Regions from separate parts of the Metabacillus elymi genome, predicted to be linked through region 1. Evidence: riboswitches for the same ligand, from Rfam matches in the RefSeq annotation. Region 1 holds a riboswitch; each other region holds the start of a gene.
What was found. A riboswitch is a leader RNA that binds a small molecule or an ion and turns the genes downstream of it on or off. The one in region 1 is predicted to bind S-adenosylmethionine.
Positions count from the first base shown of each region.

Region 2: another riboswitch for S-adenosylmethionine. It lies ahead of HUW50_RS11505 (sugar ABC transporter substrate-binding protein); the one in region 1 lies ahead of HUW50_RS08890 (Na+/H+ antiporter NhaC family protein).
Region 3: another riboswitch for S-adenosylmethionine. It lies ahead of metK (methionine adenosyltransferase); the one in region 1 lies ahead of HUW50_RS08890 (Na+/H+ antiporter NhaC family protein).

Region 1 covers NZ_CP055263.1:1,889,414-1,895,503, forward strand. The annotation lists gene HUW50_RS08885 (NupC/NupG family nucleoside CNT transporter) at 1-1,084, opposite strand, end outside; gene HUW50_RS08890 (Na+/H+ antiporter NhaC family protein) at 1,540-2,835, opposite strand; SAM riboswitch class I at 2,962-3,067, opposite strand; gene HUW50_RS08895 (TRM11 family SAM-dependent methyltransferase) at 3,291-4,244, opposite strand; gene ahpC (alkyl hydroperoxide reductase subunit C) at 4,892-5,455, shown strand; gene ahpF (alkyl hydroperoxide reductase subunit F) at 5,470-6,090, shown strand, end outside.
Region 2 covers NZ_CP055263.1:2,423,671-2,429,760, forward strand. The annotation lists gene HUW50_RS11490 (glutamine--tRNA ligase/YqeY domain fusion protein) at 1-845, opposite strand, end outside; gene HUW50_RS11495 (MFS transporter) at 1,105-2,340, shown strand; gene HUW50_RS27075 (hypothetical protein) at 2,614-2,739, opposite strand; gene HUW50_RS11500 (hypothetical protein) at 2,910-3,380, shown strand; SAM riboswitch class I at 3,605-3,712, shown strand; gene HUW50_RS11505 (sugar ABC transporter substrate-binding protein) at 3,819-4,946, shown strand; gene HUW50_RS11510 (sugar ABC transporter ATP-binding protein) at 5,108-6,090, shown strand, end outside.
Region 3 covers NZ_CP055263.1:563,931-570,020, reverse strand. The annotation lists gene pckA (phosphoenolpyruvate carboxykinase (ATP)) at 1-845, opposite strand, end outside; SAM riboswitch class I at 1,146-1,289, shown strand; gene metK (methionine adenosyltransferase) at 1,509-2,708, shown strand; gene HUW50_RS02770 (FixH family protein) at 2,897-3,679, shown strand; gene HUW50_RS02765 (methyl-accepting chemotaxis protein) at 4,011-5,312, shown strand; gene HUW50_RS02760 (glycosyltransferase family 4 protein) at 5,430-6,090, opposite strand, start outside.

The sequences.
Region 1 (6,090 bases):
GAATTGCCATAGAACTTAGATTTGCAAAGCCACATAGTGCAAAGCTTACAACCATTACTGTTTTATCAGACAATTGGTCGATTTGTGGTGCAAATGCTGAATAAGCAACAAACTCATTTAATACTAACTTTTGTCCAATAAAGCTACCTGCGGTAACTGCTTCTGACCAAGGTACACCCACAGCAAAAGCAATCGGAGAGAACAGGATTCCTAAAATTCCCTCAAGTGATAGTGTTTCAAAACCAAATATTCCACCTATACCGCTTAAAATCCCATTAACTAAAGCAATTAATGCAATAAATGCTAATAACATCGCTCCAACATTTAATGCAAGCTTTAACCCGTCGCTTGCACCACGAGCTGCTGCATCAATAACATTTACTGAATCTGTATCTTTGGAGATTTCAAAACCTGAGTCGGATGATCGCTCTGTCTCTGGCATCATTATTTTTGCCATAATTAATCCTGCAGGTGCCGCCATAAAGCTTGCAGCAAGTAGATATTCAAGTGGTACACCTAAAAGTGCATAACCAACAAGTACAGACCCTGCGACAGAAGCAAGTCCACCCGTCATTACTGCAAAAAGTTCAGACTTCGTCATTTTAGCTAAATATGGTCGGATAACAAGTGGTGCTTCCGTTTGACCAACAAAAATATTTGCTGCCGCTGATATTGATTCTGACTGACTCGTGCCTAGAAGCTTTGATAAACCACCACCAATGATTTTTATAAACCATTGCATAATGCCTAAATAATATAAGACTGAAATTAATGATGAAAAGAAAATAATTACTGTTAACACTTGAAAAGCGAATACTACCCCAAATTCTCCGCCACTTGCAAGTGGACCAAAAAGAAATGAAATTCCTTCATTTGCATAATTAATAATATCCTGGACCCTTAAAGTGAACCACTCCAGCCCAGTTCTTCCCGCTTCCCACTTCAACACGATAAATGCAAAAATAATCTGGATCGCTAAGCCACCAATTATAGTTCTAAAATTAATCGCTTTCTTTCCATTGGATAAAAGAAATGCAATACACAAAACAACTAAAATACCGAATATTCCCCATAATAAATTCATTATTGTCACCTCTTAGATGTATCAAATTTGGTTAAGTACTAAGAATAAGTGCTTACCATTACTTAATAGGATTTAGTTGTCGGTCATCAGACAACCATTTGATCTTACCAAACCCTACTTGAAATATAAATGGATGTTTTGTGAATCCATTAAGAAAACACCAAAATCATACTTATGTATTATATTTACCTGTATAAAGCAGTACATTCATAAAAAGAACAAAGTCCTTTTTATTTACCGAAATGATTTTTATTTCTAAACTAGTCTTTTATCATTAATTGAGTATCTAAGGAACAAATTTAAATACAAGGCACCGTTAAACTTGGTTGTTGATTTCCGCTGTAATCATTCACTCCAATCAACAACGTACCAAAATCAATAGTGAGCATTAACAGACCTAAATACAAAAAAACTAACCCAACGTTATAAGTAAAGGTTAGCCTTTTGTAACTGATTCAATTCCTACCTCGCTCAAATCGTGGATAACCGATTAAAATTGAGATCACTCCACATACTCCAATTAATAATGGATAAAATGAAAATTGTAAAATACTTACTGGTGATATATTTGCAACTCCTGCAGCTACAAGTAATTGTGCTCCATATGGGATTAAACCTTGAATACAGCACGAAAAAACATCTAACAGGCTTGCTGATTTACGTGGATCAATCTCATACTTATCAGCAATATTTTTAGCAAGCGGGCCAGTGATGATAATGGAAATCGTGTTATTTGCTGTTGAAAGATCTGTTAAACCAACAAGTCCAGCAATACTAAATTCAGCCCCTCTTTTTGATTTAATATTGCGTGTCACTTTATAAAGAAGATAATCAATACCTCCATTATGTTTAATCACTTCCACCATGCCTGCAATTAATATGGCTAGGAAAGAGATCTCATACATCCCTGACATCCCATTACCTATTTGTTGAATGATATCCATTAAGCGGTAACTACCATCTGCTAACCCAATAACTCCTGAAAAAACAACTCCAATGAAAAGAACGAGGAATACATTGACCCCTGCTAGCGCTGTGATAAGCACAAAGATATATGGTAAAATTTTAACCCAACTATATGAATGCTGTGTGACAACTGCTTGTTCTCCGATTGTTAAAAACCCCAGAATAACACAAGCAATTATTGCCGCCGGTAAGACAATGAAAAAGTTCACTTTAAACTTATCTTTCATTTTTGTACCTTGTGTGCGCACTGCAGCAATCGTTGTATCAGAAATAAAAGACAAATTATCACCAAACATCGCACCACCAATAACCGCAGCCATTGAAAGTGCTAGTGAAATATCAGTCTGCTCACTAATACCAACGCCTATTGGTGCAAGTGCTACAATTGTTCCCATACTTGTACCCATAGATAGAGATATAAAACACGCGATAATGAATATACCCACCATTAATAAGTTTTGTGGTACAACTGATAATGCAAGATTTACAGTTGAATCAACCGCACCCATTCCCTTTGCTACTTCTGAAAAAGCACCAGCTAAAAGGAAAATAATGACCATTAACATAATATTTGTGTCACCGGCACCCTTACAAAAGATCTCAACCTTCTGATTGAAAGACTCTTTTCGATTCATTGCTAAAGCGACAGCTGCTGCAATCGTAATCGCCACTATAACAGGAAACTTATAAAAATCTCCTGTTACGATTCCAGAGCCAATAAAGATTATTAAAAACACGACAAAAGGCAAAAGAGCCCATGGATTCCCTTTTCTGTCTGTACTCATGATGAACACCTCACTAATTTTTTACAAAACACCTTTTTCATCCACTCTGTCATCCTATATGTGGGGAAAATAAAAAACCTCTTCTTTTCAAACAAATAGAAGAGGCCTTATTATAATAAAACACCCTTCTCATCTTTCAAGCGTTTTCGCTTGCTGGATTTGGCACAGCACTCATCTTGAGCCTGCTGCCGAGACTTCATTGGGCCAGTCCCTCTGTCTCTCTATATAAGAAGATCATCATATTTATTTTTTTATTAAAAACATAAATAAGAGTACAACATTTATATTCTTTTCGCAAGAGTATAAAAAAATTATTACTCCCTTCAACAAGGATGTTAACCACCAAGATTAAAAAGAATAGATGGAATTACCTTGTCCACTTTAAAAGGTCAAATCAGGGGACTGTCCCTCACAACATTAAAGCTGTGAAGTGGTGAGGGACTGTCCCCCTTTCCTCACTTACATACGATCACTTCACGGATAAACGACCCTTTTTTAGCGATAGCTCGATCAATAATGGAAAATCCTGCGTTTCTTAAAACCTCATCAATCGGTTCGATCGTTACCACTACCACTTTCTTTGCAAATCTCCGCGCACTCTCGAGCATTTCCAGTTTTTCTACATCTGTTATGACAGAACACAAGTTGTAAGGTAAATCAATAATCGCTACATCATAGTCATTAGTTATATCTCTGATATCTGCTAAATTTACTTCTCCAGTTAGACCAAAGTGTTCGATGTTTTCTCGTGCCCCATTCAGGATTAGGTAATTTCGGTCACTTCCTACTATATCAATCCCCATTGATCGGGCTTCAACTAGTACTGTCCCAATCCCACAGCATGGGTCGATTGCCTTTATTCCACTTGGATTTGGAATGGCAATATTAACTACCGCCCTTGCAACACGAGTATTGAGAGCAGTGGAATAACCATGAGGCTTCTTTTGATGTTTGAGCCAAACCGCCTCACTTTTAGCGTAGTCACCGAATACCCATCGTCCATTTACATTCATGACCCCAAACAATCGATCTGGATTATGGAAATCCGCTTCACCTTTGACATGCAATCCAATCTCTCGCTCTACTGAACGTCGTCTCTCAAAGCCTTCTTTTTCAGTTTTTGCAAGCCCTCCATTTTTCACATAAATAACTTTAAATGTCTCCTCGACTAATTGTAGAGATTTTACCTTTTTGACAAGGTCCTGAAGGCTTTCCCCCTCATATCTCACTTCAATTCTTTCCTTAATAAACGGGCTTCGCGTGGGATTAACCTTCACTGGGCTTTCCAATACTCTAGACTTAGACTCTTTTCCAAAAAAAGAGCGCATTTCCAAAGCACACAAAGAACTTTCGTCATCAGGATAGGAGTAAGTATATACATAATTCATTTTTGGGTCTTTATTGTCCAATTAATTTTCATCCTTTAATAATCTATTTCAGCTTCACTTCATGCGATATTAATTGATTATCACAATCGTTACCTGTTCATTTCTTGTTTCATTATAACAAGAAGTGAACCTTTGCCAAAACGTTCACTGTTGATTTTGGCACTTTGTTGGTTAGGGCGTAAGACGGGAGTCCGCTTCAGGACCGCTTTAACATTTAATACGAAGATATGGTTATTAACCAGTTATTTAGGCAACCATATTTTAGGGTACTTACACATCTTCCTTGTTATTATTTATAATTCTTATATAAATCAAGAGCATTTTATTTTTCTAAAAATACCGGTTTATTGAGAAATCTAGATAATAATTGAAAATTTAAGTTTTACCACCAAAATCAATTTAGATCGTTTTAGAAATACCTTGCATTTCACAAGACCTACCAGTGTTGATACACAAAAGTGATTTAAATATCTTCCGAAGATTGAGTATTATCCTTGACAAAATAATGAGGTTTATATAATAATTAATTTTGAATTAGAATTATTATTTATAACTAATAAAAACTAAGAAGAAATTATAATTAGTTATTGGTTATTTATAGTTTTGACTATCTGTCCAAAACTAGCTATTAAAAAATTCTCAAATACACACTAGGAGGAACATTTACTATGTCTCTAATTGGAAAAGAAGTACAACCATTCAACGCACAAGCTTATTATAACGGAGATTTTATCCAAGTTACTGAGGAAAACCTAAAAGGAAAGTGGAGCGTAGTTTGCTTTTATCCAGCAGACTTTACATTCGTATGCCCTACTGAGCTTGAAGACCTTCAAAATCAATACGCAACGCTAAAAGAACTTGGAGTTGAGGTATACTCTGTTTCAACTGATACTCATTTTACACATAAAGCATGGCATGATCACTCAGAAGCAATTGGCAAAATCGAATATGTTATGATTGGTGACCCTTCACAAAAAATCTCTCGCAACTTCGATGTATTAAACGAAGAAGAAGGTCTTGCTGATCGTGGAACTTTCATCATCGATCCAGACGGTATCGTTCAAGCTGTTGAAATCAATGCGGGTGGAATTGGCCGTGATGCAAGTACGCTTGTTAATAAAATTAAAGCAGCACAATATGTACGCAACAATCCAGGTGAAGTTTGCCCGGCAAAATGGCAAGAAGGTTCTGCAACATTAAAGCCAAGCCTTGACCTTGTAGGGAAAATTTAAGGAGTAAGAGATTAATGATACTAGATGCAGATATTAAAGCACAATTAGCCCAATATCTTGAACTGATGGAAGGTAATGTGCTTCTCAAAGTTAGCGCAGGATCTGATGACGTTTCACGTGACATGTTGGCTTTAGTCGATGAATTAGCCACTATGTCATCAAAAATTAAAGTTGAGAACTCAGAATTACCAAAAACACCAAGCTTTAGTGTGAACCGTATCGGCGAAGACACTGGGGTAACTTTTGCTGGTATCCCTCTTGGACACGAATTTACTTCATTAGTACTTGCTTTACTGCAAGTGAGTGGAAGAGCTCCAAAGGTTGAACAAAACGTAATTGATCAAATTAAAAGTATTAAAGGTGAATATCACTTTGAATCTTACATCAGCCTAAGCTGTCACAACTGCCCTGATGTTGTACAAGCTCTGAACTTGATGAGCATTTTAAACCCTGGCATTACCCACACAATGATTGATGGTGCAGCGTTTAAAGAAGAGGTTGAAAGCAAAGGCATCATGGCTGTACCAACAGTGTTCCTCAATGGAGATTCCTTCGGTAGTGGTCGTATGTCACTAGAGGAGATCCTTGCTAAGGTAGGTAGTACTCCAAATGCTTCAGAGTTTGCCGATAAGGAT
Region 2 (6,090 bases), 530 kb from region 1:
CAGCCATCAACAAACTTTTCATCAACAAGCTGCTTTAATTTACGCTTACTCATTACTGTATTTGTGATGCCTAAACGACCAAATTCAATTTGTTGTGGCTTATGCTCCATTTCACATTCTTCAATTACCCAGTTATAAAGTGGGCGTTGATCTTCAAATTCTGTTGTACATAAAGAATGTGTTATTCCTTCAATTGCATCTTCCAGTGGATGTGCAAAAGCATACATCGGATAGATACACCAAGCATCACCAGTATTATGATGTGTCGTATGTGATACGCGGTAAATAACTGGATCACGCAAGTTTATGTTTGGTGATGACATATCAATTTTTGCACGAAGCACCTTTGTTCCATTTTCAAATTCACCTTTACGCATGCGCTCAAATAAATCAATATTTTCTTCTATAGAACGGTTTCGATAAGGGCTTTCTTTCCCAGGCTCTTTTAATGTCCCACGATATTGTCTGATTTCATCAGCAGATAAGTCATCAACATATGCTTTTCCTTTTTTTATGAGGAGTATTGCGCGATTATACATTTCTTCAAAATAATCGGAAGCAAAAAACATGCCATCCCATTCATAGCCTAGCCATTCTACATCTTCTTTAATTGCTTCAACGTATTCTGTATCTTCTTTTAATGGATTTGTGTCATCAAATCTTAAGTTTGTTTTACCATTAAAATCATCTGCTAGTCCAAAGTTAATCACGATTGATTTTGCATGACCAATATGGAGATAGCCATTTGGCTCTGGCGGGAAACGTGTGTAGACATTATCACGTTTTCCAGTTTCAAGATCCTCTGTAATAATACTTCTTATAAAGTTTGAGGAATTGTGTTCCAAGTCAGATCAAACCTTTCTTTTATATGTAAAAATAAGTTCTGTCTTCCATTATACCAATAGAAAGGCAAAAGGTTAATTTACTAAGTTAATTTCGTCATAATAGTATATATACTTACATGAATACTTAATCTGTATACGGGATTAACGATAAAATAATTGAAACTTCATCATATAAAAGGAATTATTTGGGATATGTGGAATTATTATATATGGTGCGTGAATTCATTTTTAGATTGCTGAATAGTGGAGGATAAAAAGGATGAAACAAGAAACAAGCTTTAAGGAGTTTTTGGGAAATCGGTTTGTAAGAGCGATATTACTTTCTGGCTTATTCTTGCAGCTTGGTATTTGGGTAAGAAATTTTTCTGTTTTATTATTTGTCATGGAGCAAACAAATGAAGATCCATTTGCGGTTTCAATGATTTCAGTTGCAGAGTTTGCTCCGATTTTTATTTTCTCAATCATTGGCGGGACATTTGCAGACAGGTGGAAGCCTAAGAAAACGATGGTTTGGTGTGATATTTTAAGTGCTATTTCTGTTTTTGCTGTTTTACTAACATTAATATTCGCAACTTGGAAGGTCGTCTTTTTTGCGATGCTTATTTCCTCAATTCTCTCTCAGTTTTCTCAGCCTTCAGGTATGAAGTTATTTAAGGTGCATGTTCCTGAAAAACAACTGCAAATGGGAATGTCAATTTATCAAACGATGTTTGCTTTATTTATGATTATTGGACCTGTTATTGGAACAGTTGTATTTCAGCAATATGGGATAGAAGTATCTATTGCAATCACAGGTGTCATGTTTTTACTTTCAGCAGTAGCGCTTATGTTTTTACCTGCCGATAAGTTGGTAGAAAAAACTGATGAGCAAACAACAGTTTTAGAAGAATTTGTGCAAGGATTTAAGTATGTTATGAAAAATAGATTTCTCACCATCCTAGGTGCTAATTTCTTCGTAGCAGGATTGGCTGTTGGTTTAATACAACCATTAGGTATCTTTATTGTGACAGAACAGCTTCAAATGGATAAGGAGTTTGTCCAATGGTTTATGGCGATAAACGGAATTGCTATGATTATTGGAGGTGGAATCGCGTTAGCTTTATCAAAGAAAGTAACACCGATTCGAATGCTCGCAGCGGGTATGTTTGTAAATGCCCTAATGATTTCAGTCATTGGGTTCTCGGAGATTTTATGGCTAACTTTAATAGCCCAGTTTTTCACAGGATTAATGATGCCAGCTATTCAAATTAGTATTAATACAATGATTCTTCAAAATGCTGAGGAATCTTTTGTAGGGAGAGTAAACGGGATCATGACACCTCTTTTTATGGGCGCGATGGTGCTGATGATGAGTTTAGCGGGAATCTTAAAACAACAGGTTGGTCTGGGGATTTCATATCAGGTATCAGCTGTTTGCATGGTCATTGGAGTTATTCTTGTTCTGCCGCTTGTTCTTGACCGATCTATAAAAAAGCGCGTAAAAGTTAATGTATAGGATTTGATCGCTTAGAGGTCTCTAGAGGCTGGGACATAACTAAATTGACCATTCTTAAAGCCGAATAATTTTTAATTTAATTAAGCGATATAAATAAAAAACCCAAACTATTACGAAACTCTAAATTAGAATTTCGCATGATAGTTCGGGTTTTTCTTTGGCTGAAATACTTTTGTCCCAGCCTCTTTTACTTAGTGGACTAGATCCCTTATATTCTGCAAATAAAATAAGGCAAGCACAGTAAAATGCTCACCTTTAACATTAAGTATACAATTATTTTTTTCCTTGACTTCTCGCACGGTTCCTCTCAAGCTCAGCAGCATACTCTTCTTGAGATTTCCCTTGTTTCGCGCTTTCAGATTCAATTTTTCTAAATTTGTTATCATTTCGATTTGGCATTCTTCCACCTCCTTTTGCACATCATTATTCTATACAACCTCTTTACTTTTATCCTTATTAACATAGGCTTAAAGGGAGATGAGGAAGAATTGGTATATTTTCCAACTAATTATATCAAGATAAACATAAAAGATAATTGATTTGAAAATAAATGATAATAAGGTGATTTAATGGAATTAATGAAGTATGAAGGTGAATGGTATGTATGGACCTTAGTAATAACAACAATATTATTCGTATTAATCATGCCAAAAAAAAATCTAACATGGGTCGGTATATTTATTACTATTGTTTTCTTAAGTGGGTTTTCTTGGATTTCTGATAGCATTGCAGGGGCAGTATTTGATTTATTTGACCTAGCAAAAAAACAAACAATCGAGCCAAGTGATTCTATGTTAATTAGCTTTGTACCTGCGAGCATTGCTACTATTTATGTTAATTTTTATAAACCTCAGAAGAAATGGGTTTTTGCTTTTGTTTTTACATTATTATGTTTTGTCTTAGAATTAGGATTAGTTAAGTCTGGATACATGGTAAATAACGATTGGAATACATGGTATGGAATTCCTGTTTATTTTACACTTTTTAGATTCTTCTTCCCTTGGTATTTACAGTTACTATCAAAAAAATTTATCAAATAATTAATTTAACAAACTGAGATTTACCACCTGTGTCTGTGGGGGAAAGCATTAAAACTGTAAATGGGAGTAATAATCAAATGGATACATTATTATTTTCCTATAACATAATAAGAGGTATTTTTTTAAAAAATCATTTAATATAAATATTCAAATAATAGTTGACATTAATGCTATACACTATTAAAGTATACATATTCTTATCTTTACTTAATTGCATATTCGATCTCTTATCAAGAGTGGCAGAGGGACTGGCCCGATGACGCCCGGCAACCGTTCTATTATAGAATTGGTGCTAAATCCTGCAAAACCGTTACGGTTTTGAAAGATAAGAGAGGAGACTCCTATATATTCTTGTGGCGAAACCTCTCTATCTTAGAGAGGTTTTTTGTGTTTATAAAGTAAAAATATACAAAAAAAGAAAAAGGGGAGTTTACAATCATGAATAACAAAATTTTTCACTCTGCATTTATTTTTATTCTAGTATTTACACTATTACTAACAGGTTGTGCTTCAAATAGTGGAGAAACGACTGAACCTGAAAAAAGGAAAGGCAACCCAGATGTTTCATTAGAGAATGTTCCAGAACGCTTTGCTGGTGGTGAGAGGGCAAAGATTAAAGTCATCCGTAAAATCGGTGGAGATGATCATACAGCACAATTTTTAGCTGGTGCGAAGGAAGAAGGAGAAGCATTAGGCTTTCAAGTAGATGTATTTACAGCTAATGGAGACACGGCAAAATTTCATGATGCCATAGCACAAGGACTAGAAGAAGATTATGATGGATTTATTATTTCTCACGGAGATGACGCTGCAACTGTTAATGCGGTTCAAAAACTAGTTGATGCTGGGAAAAGTGTTGTTACATTTGATTCAACGGAAAAATTAGCACAAATTGAAAATGTAACATTAACATCTCAGGATGATGAAGCACTTGCAACATTAGCATTAGACCAACTTATTAAAGATACTAATGGTGAAGCAAATATTGTGTATCTTTGGGTAGATGGCTTTCCTCCGATGGTTAGACGTAATCAAGTTTACCAAGAGAAATTGGCTAGTAACTCTGGTATTAAAGAAATTGAGCGTTTTGGAGTGGCAGCAGCTGATACTTCTGTAAAAACGCAAAATGCTGTAGCAGCAATGCTTAATAAACATCCTAAAGGTGAAATTGATGCAATCTTCGCGACATGGGATGCATTTGCAATCGGTGCAGCACGTGCAATTAAAGAAGCTGGTAGAGATGAAATTAAGATTTACGGTATTGATGTATCGAATGCAGATCTTCAAGAAATGCAAGATAAGAGTAGCTCTTGGAAATATACGGCAGCAGTTGATCCAAAGTTAATTGGAGCAGTTGACATGAGATTGTTAGCTAAAAAGCTAGCTGGTGAAGAAACGCCAGCAACGTATAACCTTGAAGCATCACTTATTTCTGGTGAAGTATTAGGGAAATCAGACGAGCCTATTAATATGGTAAATCTTGCAGATACTGTTGAAGGTTGGGGGCAGTCTACCGCATTTGAAGAGGAATGGATGAAGAGATTAAAAGAGTATTATAAAAAGTAAGAACTATTCTATGAAGAAAATGAGCGAACACTCTCTTGGTCTAGTATAAGAGGGTGTTTGCTTTTATCCTCCATATACTGGTAGAAATCTCCACAGATGAAAAATTGGTTTTGATAGAATAATAGCAAAATTTTCTCCATTAACATCAGAGGAGGTAAATGATGATTCATACAGTATTAAAAATGAAAGAAGTCTCAATCGAATTTCCTGGTGTGAAGGCATTAGATTCTGTAGATTTTACAATGAAAAGTGGTACAACCCATGCTCTAATTGGAGCAAATGGTGCTGGGAAATCAACGTTAATGAAGGTTTTATCAGGTACCTATGACCATTACACTGGTGAGATCTTAATTGATGATCATAAAACAAATATCCGTACCCCAAAGGAAGCACAAGGCTGTGGTATTCAAATTGTTCACCAAGAGGTAGATACTGCGCTCATACCAAATTTAACAGTAGGGGAAAATATTATGCTATCAAATACTGTTAATGGGATGGGGAAAAGACAATTTGTAAGGTGGAAGGATCTTCATAAAAAAGCAACAGTTATTTTGAACAGCCTAAACATTCATGTTTCCTCCAAAAAATTAGTTAGCGAGTTAACCTTGGCAGAAAAACAAATGGTACTGATTGCTAGAACAGTCTCGACAGATTGTAAATTTCTTATATTAGATGAACCAACAGCCCCGCTTAGCCATTCAGAAACAAAAGAGTTGTTCAGGATCGTGCAAGAGCTTAAAGCGAAGGATGTAGGAATCATCTTTATTTCCCACCGGCTCCCAGAAATTTTTGAAATCTGTGATGAAATTACAATTATGAGGAACGGTAAGTTAGTTTCACATGAGTTTGTTGCTGATACCACGACAGGTAAGGTAGTGGAACAAATGCTAGGTAGGGAATTGCAAGAACAATTCCCGAAAAAACCTTCTCAAATTGGTGAAAAGATCTTTGAAGTAAACACTCTTTCAGATACGGATAAAATAAGAAATATTTCTCTGTCAGTTCATAAGGGTGAAATTGTTGGGATTGCAGGCTTAGTTGGAGCTGGTAAAACGGAATTTTGTAAAGCTTTATTCGGAGAAGCAAAAATAAAGTCAGGTGAGGTAAAACTACGAGGTAAGGTGTTAACTTTATCAAATCCATA
Region 3 (6,090 bases), 1.3 Mb from region 1:
GGCTCTTTTTCTTCCGATAAATTAATACATTTCGCATAGCAACCGCCTTCAATATTAAAGATGCCTGAAGTAGACCAGCCATGCTCATCGTCACCGATTAATCGTCTGTTAGGATCAGCAGACAAAGTTGTTTTTCCAGTTCCAGATAAACCGAAAAATAAAGCAACATCACCTTCAAAACCAACATTTGCTGAGCAATGCATTGAAAGAATATTGTTTTCTGGTAACAAAAAGTTCATAACTGAAAAGACAGATTTTTTCATTTCACCAGCGTATTCTGTCCCACCGATTAAAATTGTTCTTTTCTCAAATGAAATAATGATAAATGTTTCAGAATTTGTACCATCAACAGCAGGATCAGCTTTAAAGTGTGGTGCACAAAGAATAGTAAAAGGCTTCTCATTTGTAATCGATTTTTCATTGTCTTTTATAAAAAGCTGCTGTGCGAATAAATTATGCCAAGCATATTCATTTATGACTTGAAGAGGCAACTGATAGCGTTTATCTGCACCGGCAAAACCATTGAAAATGTATAATTCTTCTCGTTCCTTTAAGTAGTTGATCATTTTACTATAAAGCTTATCAAAGTCAGCCTCTAAAATAGGTTGATTAACAATGCCCCAATCAATTTTATTTTCGATAGAACTTTCTTTCACGATAAATTTATCTTGTGGAGACCTACCAGTATATGCTCCAGTAGTCGCTCGGATTGCACCAGTTGAGGTTAAAATCCCTTCCTTGCGTTTAAGTACTTTTTCCACAAGTTGAGCAACTGATAAATTATGTCTTGCATTATCCCCTTTTAACAACTCTGCTAATTCATTTGTCATCTCCACAATATTCATCCCCATTACCATCCTTTTCGAAAAATTAACGTAGAAAGATATATTACAAAATTCTGACTTAGTTTTAAATAGTATAACACATTATATTTAATTGAACATACTAATCGTGTGTGTTTTTTGAAAAAAAGTTTAGAAAGCAATTTTTATACTTCAAAAAGAAACTTAATAATATGTCAACAAAATGGGTAACACTAATGAATAGATTAATCATGAAAATTAATAGGAAATAATCTCTGATAACTTGCTGTTTTTTGTTGACACCATTACCCCAGTGCGCTATGATATGTCCTTGAACGGATTCTCTTATCCCGAGCTGGTGGAGGGACAGGCCCTATGAAACCCAGCAACCTGCTATCAAAGGAAAGCGGCGATTATGCCCAAATGACATTTTCCGACGCAAAGGTGCTAACCTGATGCAAGGCGAAAGCCCTTGATCGATAAGAGCGAAAGGCTATGAACGATAACAAACCTTTCCTCATTTAGGGAAAGGTTTTTTTGATAACAGAAAATAAGCGTATCTTCTTCATTAGAGTTTTACCAGGACAAGCATGTGGTAGAGGTACATAATAATTCTGTTCACAAAACATGCCAGCGTGATTCTTTTAGGTAAAAGGAAGAGTTCCGGATCAATTTGAACATGAGTATGAGGAGGAAAACTTTAACATGACTAAAAAACGTTTATTTACTTCTGAGTCTGTAACAGAAGGCCATCCAGATAAGATTTGTGACCAAATTTCAGATTCAATCCTTGATGCAATTATTGAAAAAGATCCAAATGCACGTGTAGCGTGTGAAACGTCTGTTACGACAGGATTAGTTTTAGTTGCTGGGGAAATTACAACAACTACATACGTTGATATCCCAAAAATTGTTCGTGAAACAATTAAAGGTATTGGCTATACACGAGCTAAATATGGCTTTGATGCAGAAACTTGTGCAGTTCTTACTTCAATTGATGAGCAATCAGCCGATATCGCTATGGGTGTTGACCAAGCACTTGAAGCTCGTGAAGGCCTAATGTCTGATGAAGAAATTGATGCAATCGGTGCTGGAGACCAAGGATTAATGTTTGGATTTGCATGTAATGAAACAAAGGAATTAATGCCACTTCCAATTTCATTAGCTCACAAACTTTCACGTCGTTTAACAGAAGTACGTAAAGAGGATATACTTCCTTACTTACGTCCAGACGGTAAAACACAAGTTACGGTAGAATATGATGAAAATGATAAACCAGTTCGTATTGATACGATCGTTATTTCCACTCAGCATCACCCAGAAATTTCATTAGAACAAATTCAGCGTAACCTAAAAGAGCATGTTATTAACCCAGTTGTCCCTGCAGAATTAATTGATGAAAATACAAAGTATTTCATTAATCCAACAGGTCGCTTCGTCATTGGGGGACCTCAAGGAGATGCTGGTTTAACTGGACGTAAAATTATCGTTGATACGTACGGTGGTTATGCACGTCACGGTGGTGGTGCATTCTCTGGTAAGGATGCGACAAAAGTTGACCGTTCTGCCGCTTATGCTGCTCGTTATGTAGCGAAAAATATTGTTGCTTCTGGATTAGCTGATAAATGTGAAGTTCAATTAGCATATGCAATTGGTGTTGCACAACCGGTATCGATTTCAGTTGATACATTTGGAACTGGAAAAGTATCGGAAGAAGTTTTAGTAGCTGTTGTACGTAACAACTTTGATCTACGTCCAGCGGGTATTATAAAAATGCTTAATCTACGTCGTCCGATATATAAGCAAACTGCTGCGTATGGACATTTCGGTCGTAATGATCTAGATCTTCCATGGGAAAGCACAGACAAAGCTGAAGCGTTAAGTAAAGAAGCGTTAAATCAATAATTTATAAAAGAAGAAAAGGGTCTGATGTATTTTGCATCAGACCCTTTTCTATATCAGTGTATAAGACTTAATAAGTGAATATTTTTTCTTCTATATGTGAATAAATATTGAAGCATCAAAGAAAACGTATCTAATTATGATAGTTATGTTATATCATAGTATGAGTGACGATTTGGAGGTTATACAATATGAAACAAGGGATAATCACTTGCTCCTTCATTTTCCTTTCTTTAGTTTTAAGCGGCTGTCAAGAATCAGCAAATCATCAAGAACATCAAGTCGCTTCTGAAGAGGAAGTAAAAGCACCAAAGGTTGAAATAATTGCTAGTAAACATGTTAATAAAAACGAAGAAGTACCAATCGCTGCAAAAGTATATTATGGTGATGATCTAGTGGACGATGCAGAGGTAACGTTTGAGATAAAACTTGGTGATGTTTCAGAAAAAATTGAAGCAAAACTTATTGAAACAGGTACATATGGAATTAATTATCAATTTAAGGAAGATGGTACATTCAAAATAACCGCACATACAAATGTAGAAAGTTATCATACGATGCCATCATTAGATATTCAGGTAGGAGAAGGCTCAACAGCTACGATTACAGAAAAGAATGATGAAAAAGAAAGCGAGAATGAGCACGAGCATCATGAACAAACAGAAGCGGGGCACCATCATAGTAGTGTAACGATAACTGTAGACGAATTATCTGATTTTAAGGTAAATGAAGAGGAGCAGTTATCAACAACAATTCAAGAGGGTGAACAACCATTTCCAGATGCGACGGTGAGATTTGAAATTTGGAAGGATGGAGAAGAACAACATAAGTATATTGATGCAGAAGAAGCATCGACAAAAGGGACGTACACATCTTCCTATCAATTTGAAGAAACTGGGATATATAAGATAGTAGTTCATGTTGAAAAAGGAGAGGTTCATGACCATATTGAGACTTCAGTTGAAGTTCAATAAGGGGGTGGACCTCTTTTTGTCGTAAGATTAAACACGAATTTTATCGATATTTGAAATAGTTTGAAACAATTTACATCCACCTGTCGTCTCATTAGTAAAATATTGGGTAAGTGTTTAATGTAGAAAACACGTTATTTATTCTCTATTTGCTTTTGCAAGAAGAATGGGAATTTGAATTATAAACGAAAATTAGTTAAAAGGCTAAAGGGCCTATTAACTAATTTTTCTGCATTTACTAATTTTATTTTGATTTTTATGAGTAAAGAAGTTAACATTTGTACCCTCATATCCGATGTAATAGGTAAAGACATAAAACTGTGGGGGCTACAAAATGAAAAAAGAGATGAAGTTTTATGAAAGGATTTCAGTTAAATTTCAAATTTGTCTTGCGATTTTAGCAGTAGTACTTACAAGTACGATTGGACTTCTTAGCTATATTTTTGTGAAAAATACTTTTGGACAAATTCAAGAATCGCAAGGGTTATTTTGGAGTTTGTTAGGAATACCAGCTGTTATTACGATCGTTTGCTTGTCTGTGTTTTATTTTTTCATTCATAGAAAGTTAAAAGTATTAAATCAGATCCTGATTGCTTCATCTGAAATTTCAGCTGGTCGTTTGTTTCTAAACCCTTTAAAAGAGGGAAAAGATGAATTCGGTTTACTTGCACTATTATTAAATAAGATAAATGATGACTTTCGAGCATTAGTTCACGATTTGAAGGACACAAGTTATTCCATTTCCACTTCATCATATGAGCTCTCAGCTTTATCAGAGCAAACAACAACAACTAGTGAAGAAATTGGAAATGCCCTAAATGAAATTTCAAAAGGATCAGTTTCACAGGCTTCTGATATTGAATCCACAAGCCAAAAAGCAAGTGATTTACAAGCAAATCTCACCAACATGACAGAAGGAAGCAATGCTATAATCCAATTAACAGAGGGTTGTGTAAATGCTGTTCAAGCAGGTAAGGATAGTATGATTGGCTTGCAAGTTTCCAATAAAGAGAATGCTAACATGTTAGATCAAATCAGTTTAGGAATAACGACCCTTTATCAAAGTGTCCATCAAATTTCCGGAATTGTGACAACGATTGATAATATTTCAAAACAGACAAATCTATTGGCTTTAAATGCTAGTATTGAAGCTGCAAGAGCTGGAGAACATGGAAAAGGATTTGCCGTCGTAGCGGAAGAGGTTAGAAAGCTTGCAGAAGAAACAAATAAGGCTACATCTCAAATCCAAACGATGATTCAAAATATAGAAAAGGAAACAGAAGCAACCGTGCTTGTGATGTCTCAAACAACAGAGATTTCAAGTGGCTTAAATCAAAGTGTTTTAGCATCAGAAAATGAATTTAATGAAATTTCTTCATCTATCTCAAAAATTATTGAAGGAATATCAAAGCTAAATAAAGAAATTGAAACTGTTTCAGATCATAGTTATATCATTTTAGATTCGATACAAAATATATCTGCAGTTGCAGAAGAAACTGCAGCGTCAACTGAGGAGATAACAGCGTCTGTTGATGAACAAGTGAATGCGGTAGTGACCATTAATCATTCATCAGAAAAATTAATTGCATTAAGTGAAAACTTAAATAATTCACTTAAAAAATATATGGTAGAATAAAAATCCTAATTAAGCAGTGGATTTCTTAACTGAAATCTCACTGCTTTTTGATATGTAATCAAGCAATTAAAAAGGTTTAGCTGCATCTAAAGCAGTTAAACCTAATGAATTCTTGCATTATGCATATCGAATATGATTATTCTCAAGGAGTGATTCTTCATATTCCTTTAATAAACCATCAAATATTTGATCCCAGGTTTGTGATAATGCATATTTACGAGCAGTTTCCCCCATTTTTTGACGTAATGCATGATTTTCTAATAGATGAATAATTGCTTGGTTAAATTGCTCTACATTTTTTGGCTCACATAGATAGCCTGTTACTTCTTGGTTAATAATATTTTTAACTCCACCCGAATTTGCTCCGATGACAGGTGTACCAGTAGCTAATGCCTCTAAAACAACATTTCCAAATGTTTCTGTAGGAGATGGAAAAATAAATAGGTTAGAGCTAGCATAAATTTCTGCAAGACTTTCGCCATTTAAGAAACCAGCAAAAGTCATATTTTCAGGAGCTGCCTTTACCATGTCTTCTTTAGAAGGCCCATCTCCAACGATTATCCAATGAATTTGTTTTCTTATTTCACCTGGTAGCTGTAAACAAATTTTCATAAGGGTTTCAATATCCTTTTCAGGAGCAAGACGTCCTACGTAAGAGAGAATGTATTTTTCTTTAATGCCATACTGCTCACGAATTCGTTGATTGGAATAGTTCGGATGAAATAGGCTACAATCAACGCCCCTTCCCCAAATACGTATATTTGAAAATCCCTTTCGT